Regions from separate parts of the Halomonas sp. DP1Y21-3 genome, predicted to be linked through region 1. Evidence: predicted binding sites of a transcription regulator. Region 1 holds the regulator's gene; the other holds the start of a gene.
What was found. The regulator FNR, encoded in region 1, switches genes on or off when oxygen is low (the NO sensors DNR and NnrR bind a similar motif). The targets are predictions, from matches to a motif close to TTGATNTANATCAA.
Positions count from the first base shown of each region.

Region 1 (4,196 bases):
CTGGCGCTGGGCCTGGTCTCGGTGCTGGTGGCCTACCTCCAGTACTATCGCCGTACCCGGGACCTGTGGGGCATGGTCAAGTTCTGGGAGAAGCGCCTGACCCTGACCGTGCGCGAGTTTGGCTGGCAACGTGCCGGCATCCTGCTGCTGTTGCTGGGCGTGGTGGTGCGCTATCTGCTGGCGCTGAACGTCGTCTAGGGCTTGTCTGAAAAGTGCCTGCGCTCGGTAATACGGCGTTAAAAATCGTCTGGTGCGCCAGCCCGGTCAAAATGCTCATTTACACCCCGTAAACTGCGCTTTCTCACCGATTTTTGCCTTGTCTAACCTTCGCTCGTCGACTTTTCGGACAGCGCCTAGGGCCTGGCTGACAGGCACTTGCGTTCTTCGACTTGCCAGGCCAGGCCAGACCAGGCCACGACGCGCAAGGGCGCCACTACGGCGGTGTCGTCCTTGGCGGTTTCCGATGTGCCGCCGACGAAAAGCCCCTGCCGTATTGTCCTCGCCGGGGTAAGCGGTCGCTGACCTCTTCGCCACTAAAGCGTCCGGATGGTAGACTGGCGCCTCTTTCATTTTCAGCCGTGATGTCCCGCTCCCATGTCGCCACAGTCCGCCTCCGCCACCCTGTTCGATCCCCGTACCCCCGAGGATGACCATCTCTCGATCGATGCCGGCGTCAGCCCGGCCGACCCTGCTGCGGGTGGCGATCAGACGGAAGCCCAAGTTCAGGCCAAGGCACGGCGTGAATTCAACAAGCTGCAGAAGCGCCTGCGCCGCCAGGCCGGCAACGCCATCATCGACTACGGCATGATCCAGGAAGACGACAAGATCATGGTGTGTCTGTCTGGTGGCAAGGACAGCTACACCATGCTCGAGATCCTGCGCAGCCTTCAGCGCAACGCGCCGGTCAACTTCTCGCTGGTGGCGGTGAATCTGGATCAGAAGCAGCCGGGCTTTCCGGAGCATGTGCTGCCGAACTATCTGGACAGCATCGGCGTGGACTACCACATCCTCGAGCGCGACACCTATTCGGTGGTGAAGGAGAAGACGCCGGAGGGCAAGACCACCTGCGCGCTCTGCTCACGCCTGCGGCGCGGCTCGCTCTATGGTTTCGCCGAGGAGATCGGGGCGACCAAGATCGCTCTGGGCCACCACCGCGAGGACATTCTCGAGACGCTGTTTCTGAACATGTTCTTCGGTGGCAGCCTCAAGGCGATGCCGCCCAAGCTGCTCTCCGACGACGGCAAGAACATTGTCATCCGTCCGCTGGCGTACTGCCGCGAGGCCGATATCCAGGCCTACAGCGAGGCGATGGAGTTCCCGATCATCCCGTGCAACCTGTGTGGTTCCCAGCCCAACCTGCAGCGCCAGGTGGTCAAGGAGATGCTGGCCGAGTGGGAGGTCAAGCATCCCGGGCGCCTCGAGAGCATGTTCAAGGCGGTGACCAATGTGGCGCCGTCGCAGCTGGCGGATCGGCAACTGTTCGACTTCGAGGGGCTGGAGGCCGTACAGGCCGAACGCCAGGCCCGGCGCATCGACGTGGTGGATGCCGGCTGATCTCGCCAACAGCGAATGTGCATGACGCCATGACAGCAAAAGAGGCCGCATCTCCGGATGCGGCCTCTTTCTTGTCACACGCCATCTATTACGCTTTGCTTTCCAGATCATGGATACAGGGCCCTGCCGGCCAGGCCCGACACACTGCTGCCAGGCCCGCTCAGGTAACTTCGGTGTCGGCCAGGGTCGACAGCGCGGTCAGATCGAGGATATTGACCTCACGTCCCGATACCGCCACCAGATCCTGCTGCTGGAAACGCCCGAGGATACGGCTGACCGTTTCCACCGCCAGCCCCAGGTGATTGCCGATGTCGGCGCGGGACATGGACAGGCGGAAGCTGAACGGTGAATAGCCGCGGCGGCGGAAGCGGTCCGACAGGCCGAGGAAGAAGCAGGCCAGGCGCTGATCGGCGGTCTTGCGTGACAGCAGCTGCATCATCCGGCGGTCCTCTCGCAGCTCCTTGCTCAGGGTGCGAAACAGCTGGGCACGCAGCTCCGGTAGGGTCTGGGTCAGCGCATCGAGGCGGTCGAAGGGAATCTCGCACACCGTGGTGGTCTCCAGCGCCACCACGCTGCCGGGATAGCGGCCGTCGTCGATGCCATCCAGCCCAACCAGTTCACTGGGCAGGAAGAAGTTGGTCAACTGAGCTTCGCCGCTGCCTTCGGTGGTGATCTGCTTGAGACTCCCCGATCGGACCGCGAAGACGCTGGTGAAGCGATCTCCCTGCTCGACCAATCGTGTGCCTTTCTTGATCGGCGGGTGACGACGGATGATGGAATCGAAGCGCTCGAGGTCGGCGGTCTCCAGCGACAGCGGAAGGCACAAGGAACTCAGGCTGCAGGACTCACAGCGAGTCTCATGCAGCATGGGACGCCGCCGATCTTGGGCCGTAGGACTCATTCGCAGCTCCTGTGGATCTGGGATCGATATTGACTGGGCCATGGGGAGAACAGACGTCGCCCGTACAGCACGTTGATGGCACTATTCTACACCCTCAGATCAGCTAAAAGTGGTGCCTACCTCTTTAGGATTAATAACTTAGAGGTAGGATGCGTCATTGATGCAGCCCAGTCCAAAGTTGCCAGACGGCAAAGGCGATGATCATGCCAGCGGCGACAAGGCGTGTTGCCCGATGCGCCAGCAGGGCCTGCATTTGTCTGGCGGCGAGGCCCGTCACCACCAGCGCCGGAAGCGTGCCAAGACCGAAGCTCGCCATCAGCAGTGCGCCCTCGAGGGGCTCGGCCCGTGCCAGGCTCCAGGCCAGCATCGAGTACACCAGGCCACAGGGCAGCCAGCCCCAGATGGCGCCCAGCGCCACCGCCTGGGGCAGACGCACCACCGGCAACAGGCGTCTGCCGGCGGGTTCCAGGTACCTCCAGAGGTGACGTCCCAGTGCCTCGACGTGACGCAGGCCTTTCCATAGATCGGCAATGTAAAGCGCCATCAGGATCAACATCAGGCTGGCGACGATCTGCATCAGGCCACGCAGGGTCGGCGAAAGGCCGATCACCGAACCCAGGGCGGCAACCAGAGCGCCCGCCACACAGTAGCTGGTGATACGACCTACATTGTAGCCGAGCACAAGTGTGCTCACCCGCCAAGGTTGACGCATGCTGGGTGGGATGGCAAAGGTCAGGGCGCTCATGATACCGCCGCACATGCCAATACAGTGTGCACCGCCGAGCAGGCCAAACACGAAGGCCGCCATCATGGGAGGCAGTTCCAGGCCGGTAGGGTTCACTCAGGCCCTCTGGACGATGGACCACGATCGGATGTCTGCGCAGGCGTTTCGGAAGAGGAAGCGCCGTCATCGGCACCGCGAGTGTCGTCCTCATCCTCGAACAGGATGCGATAGGCGGGGCCTTCGAGGTCCTCGAACTGGTCGTTGCGCACCGCCCAGAAGAAGGCCCAGACCGCCAGGCCCAGCAGGATCAACGACAAGGGTATCAACAGGTAAAGGATGCTCATGGGCCGGGGCTTGCGGTGACGGGTGAAGGCGTCGCGGTCGGCCTGGTGCGTCCGCGCCGCAGACGCAGGGCATTGCCGATGACCAGCAACGAGCTGAGTGACATGCCGATGGCGGCAAGCCAAGGGGGCACGAAGCCCAGCGCCGCTGCGGGCAGCGCCACGACATTGTAGAGCACCGACCAGGACAGATTCTGGCGAATGATGCGACGGGTCTGGCGGGCCACCTCGATGGCTTCGACGATACCCGTGAGCGGTTCGCCCAGCAATACCAGATCGGCGCGGGTGCGGGTGAGGTCGCTGGCCCCGGCCATGGCGATGGCGAGGTCGGCGCCGGCCAGTACCGGCACGTCATTGATGCCATCACCGACCATGGCCACCTTTTCGCCCTGTGCCTGTCGCGCCTTCAAGTGCCCGAGCTTGTCCTCGGGGGAGGCCTCGCCACGCCACTGATCGACGCCCAGTGTGCGGGCAAGCTGGCCAACGTTGACGGCGCGGTCGCCCGACAGGATCTCGATGGCAAGCCCTCGCTGGGCGAGGGCGGCGAGGGTCTCGGCGGCGTCGTCACGGGGCTGATCGTCGAGCTTGAACCAGGCCTGGGGCTTGCCTTCGCTGGCCAGCAGCAACCAAAGCCCTGCGCCAGGGAGCTCAGGAACGGGTCGGCCCAGGCAGGCAA
Region 1 is NZ_JAHVJM010000001.1:799,395-803,590, reverse strand. It holds gene KUV74_RS03475 (hypothetical protein) at 1-198, shown strand, start outside; gene ttcA (tRNA 2-thiocytidine(32) synthetase TtcA) at 595-1,554, shown strand; gene fnr (fumarate/nitrate reduction transcriptional regulator Fnr) at 1,715-2,455, opposite strand; gene KUV74_RS03460 (sulfite exporter TauE/SafE family protein) at 2,610-3,296, opposite strand; gene ccoS (cbb3-type cytochrome oxidase assembly protein CcoS) at 3,293-3,523, opposite strand; gene KUV74_RS03450 (heavy metal translocating P-type ATPase) at 3,520-4,196, opposite strand, start outside.

Region 2 (4,196 bases), on a different contig from region 1:
GACCGACCTGATCCAGGGTCTGATGATGGCGGCGGCGCTGCTGGTCGTGCCGGTCATCGCCCTGACCGAACTGGGTGGCTTCAGCGGCAGTGGCCAGCAGATCCTGGCCGAGAACCCCGACATGCTGAGCTGGTTCGTCGATGCGTCCACCGGTGAAACCCTGACCGCCATCGGCATCATCAGTTCGCTGGCCTGGGGCCTTGGCTACTTCGGCCAGCCGCACATCCTGGCGCGTTTCGCGGCCATCCGCTCCGAAGCCGACATCCCCGCCGCCCGTCGCATCGCCGTGACCTGGTCGGGCCTGTGCCTGGTCTGCGCCATGGCGGTCGGTCTGCTGGGCCTCGTCTACATGACCCGCGACCTGGGTGACGGCGAGACCATCTTCATGGTCATGGTCAACGCCATCTTCCATCCGCTGGTCGCCGGTGTGCTGCTCGCCGCCATCCTGGCCGCGGTCATGTCCACCGCCGACTCCCAGCTGCTGGTGTCGTCCTCTGCCCTGACCGATGACTTCTACAAGGCGCTGTTCCGCCCCGACGCCAGCCAGTCCGAGCTGGTCTGGGTCGGCCGCTTTGCGGTCATCGGCATCGCCGTCATCGCCTACCTGCTGGCGATGAACCCGGACTCCACGGTACTGGGACTGGTGTCCTACGCCTGGGCCGGTTTCGGCGCCGCCTTCGGTCCTGCGCTGATCATGTCGCTGTACTGGCGTCGCATGAACCAGTGGGGCGCGCTGGCCGGTATCGTGGTCGGTGGTATCACCGTGGTGGCCTGGGCCGAGATGTCCGGCGGCCTGTTCGATCTTTACGAGATCGTGCCCGGCGTGATCTTCGCCTACATCGCCATCGTGGTGGTGAGCTTGATGACCGCCGAGCCGAGCAAGGAGATCACCGAGCAGTTCGACACCCTGGAAGACGCCTGATCGTCAGTGATCGTCTGCCACGCAAGAAGGCCGCCCTCGGGCGGCCTTCTTCGTTACGGGACACATCCCCGCTCAACTCTCAGACACGGTCGAACCGCCCTGCCCACCTTAGCCGTGCACATCAGCCCCGTTCAAAACAGGCCGACGTAGCGACACAGCAGCAGCACGATAAAGCTGACCAGCGCCAGCGGATACCAGGGCATGGCCCCCGCCAGGCGCCACCAGCCGGGTACCGCGGAGAAGTGCAGCGGCATGGACAACCCCCCGCCCAGCGCCCACACCCCCAGTACTACCATGGCCAGCCTCGCCGGCGTCGGGAGGTCACGAATCAGCCAGGGTTCCAGCAGCAGCCACACCGCCAACACAGCGGTCAGTGCGAGCACCAGTGCCGCCCCGCCCCAGGGCAGCGTCGACATGCCGAGCAACCTCTCACGCCTTCGTCTGGCCACCATCCCGCACTCTCCTCCGGAGTCTTCTCCCACAGTGAAGACGATTTATCGCCGGACGGCGAGCGTTTATGCAGTGCACAAGCGCGCATCGACGTCTACGCCACAATGTGCAAAAAAATTGTACAGTATTTACATTACCTACCCGCCCAAGTTGATTTAGTTCCATAAATTCTGGCTAGTTACTGCTATCTGGCCAATTAAATATTTCTACAAGACATTTAGAAACACTGTTCGTAAACTGCGAAGCGTACAAGGTTACTTCCCTCGGAAGGATGCCATCGGATCATCAAGGAGGTCCCGCATGAACATGACTCGACTGATGGGCACCGCAGCCCTGCTCGCTACCACCACCTTCGCCGCCCAGTCTGCCCTGGCCTATCAGGCAGGTGACATCTACGTGCGCGGTGGCTTCGAGAAGGCCGATCCCACCTCGGATAACGGCGATATCGCCAACCAGGATCTCGATGTCTCCGAAGAGAACGGCTTTGCCTACGGCGCCGGCTACCTGTTCCACGACAAGTTCGGTGTCGAGCTCAACGGCTCCGAGGCCATGGAGCACGATATCGCGGTCAACGGCGGTAATGTGGGCAGCGTCGACCGTACCCCGGTCAACCTGATGCTCAACTACTACCCGCTGGGCGGCGTGGAAAACGCTCGCGTCCACCCCTACGTTGGCGTGGGCATGAACTACACCCACTTCTCCGACGAGAGCTTCAACGCCGACCTCGATAGCTCCTACGGCGCCGCAGCCCAGGTGGGTCTCGACCTCAGCGTCACCGACAACCTGCTGGTCGGCACCTACGCCCGCTACGCCGATGTCGATTCAGATATCGAGGTCGACGGCCACGATGTCGGCGAGGCCGAGATCGATCCGATGACCATCGGTGCCGGCGTCACCTATCGTTTCTAAGCGCTTGCGCGATCTTGAAATAAGCGGTTAAGCGGTCAGCTCGATCGCGCCGCATTCCAACCGCAGCATCGAAGGCGTCTGGCTTTGCCAGGCGCCTTTTTTGGTGCGTTGCCGGTTCATTTATGTCGACCAAAGGAGGTATTGAGGTAGATCAATAACCACGTTCTCGATGCGGCATACACTGCTTGGCAATCGGGCTCGCCGAATGGCTCGCCGACCGGCTCGCCCACTTTTGCCAGTACGCAAGGAGAACACCATGCGCCATCCCCTGATCACCACCGCCCTGGTCGCCGCCATCGCCGGCAGCGCCTTCGCCAGCAGCCAGGCCTTTGCCGCCTACGGCAAGGGCGACATCTACACCCGCATCGGGGTGGCGAAGGTCAAGCCCGACTCCGACAACGGCTCGCTGTTGGGTGGCGACATGGACACCGACGTCCATGACGACAATGGTTTCGCCTTCACCCTGGGCTATCGCTTCCACGACAAGTTCGGCGTCGAACTGCTGGCCGCCGAGCCCTTCGAGCACGACGTCGACCTGAACGTAGGTGGCACCGATATCGGTGCCAGCGTCGAGCACCTGCCGCCGACTCTGACCGTGCAGTACTACCCCTTCGGTGGCACCGAGGCGCGGGTGCAGCCCTACGTCGGCCTGGGGGTCAACTACACCCACTTCTCCGACGAGGACATCGATACCGGGGACGATCTCGATCTGGAAGAGTCCTGGGGCTGGGCCGGCCAGGCGGGCCTCGACCTGGTCATCGACGACCACTGGGCGGCCAACATGGCGGTGTGGTATCTGGATATCGACAGCGACGTCGACCTCAACGGCGAGGACATCGGCGAGATCGAGGTGGACCCCTACGTGATCATGGCCGGTATCAGCTACCGCTTCTGATCCAGGGCTCGACCGCTAACACGCAGCGCCCGCTCCTGCCTGGCAGGAGCGGGCGCTGTGCTGTCACCGTCACCAGATGGCTTCTGTGGTCGTTCGCGTGGCAGTTGCCACTGCAATTCTCGAGCGAGGGGCTGTGCTGTCACCGTCACAAGATGGCTTCTGTGGTCGCTCGCGTGGCAGTTGCCACTGCAATTCTCGAGGGAGGGGCTGCGGTAACAGGGCAAGCAGAGGCCTAGGCTTAGTACGAAAAGCCGGCGAGCGATGGTTAGACAAGGCAAAAATCGGTAAGAAAGCGCAGTTTACGAGATGTAAATGAGCATTTTGACGCGATTTTTAACGCTGTATTACCGAGCGCAGGCACTTTTCGTACAAGCCTTAGCGGGGATGATAACGTGACAGCCCCAACCTCCCCAGAGTGGCATCATCGAGGTGCTCGACGGCCTCTACCGCCGCCAGCGCCTGGTGGTAGCCCTCGCTGAGGAAGTCACGACCGGCCAGCAGGTGCTCAAGGTACTCGCGGGCGGGCCGCAGGCCATCCCCCTGGCGTTCGGCGCCGGCGATATAGACCCAGGCCTCGATCGGCCCTTGTTCGGTGATCACCGGCAGACGATGACGGTCGTACTCGTGCGGGTAACCTTCGAAGGGATCCATCTGCCGGATCTGCTCGGGTTCGAGGAGTTCGAACAGCGCGCCCTCGACCCGATCGCCTGGCGCCGGCACCACATTGGCGTGGGCAATGCCCGGCACCCGGGAGGCCTTGTTGAAGCACAGCGCGTAGCCTTCCAGGCTGCCGGCCAGCACACGCCGGGTCTCGCCGATGCGCGCGGCGACACGCTCGATGTTCATGTTGCTGCCATAGGCAAAGTACCAGGGCATCGCCTTCTCCTCGCTGGGGACTTCTTCCGTTACCGGCGATTCAGTTCTCGGTGATCAGCCGGTCGATATCCTCGACAACCTTCTGCAACAGCATCCGGTCCTGGGCGCGCGCGCCTTCCTGGATCAGGTAGGCGTCCACCGCCG
Region 2 is NZ_JAHVJM010000004.1:546,695-550,890, forward strand. It holds gene putP (sodium/proline symporter PutP) at 1-922, shown strand, start outside; gene KUV74_RS14655 (hypothetical protein) at 1,054-1,374, opposite strand; gene KUV74_RS14660 (OmpW/AlkL family protein) at 1,673-2,281, shown strand; gene KUV74_RS14665 (OmpW/AlkL family protein) at 2,538-3,176, shown strand; gene KUV74_RS14670 (gamma-glutamylcyclotransferase family protein) at 3,552-4,052, opposite strand; gene KUV74_RS14675 (YqcC family protein) at 4,093-4,196, opposite strand, start outside.
Region 2: KUV74_RS14665 (OmpW/AlkL family protein) is a predicted target of FNR. The motif match lies at 2,423-2,436, and genes of this name have one in related genera.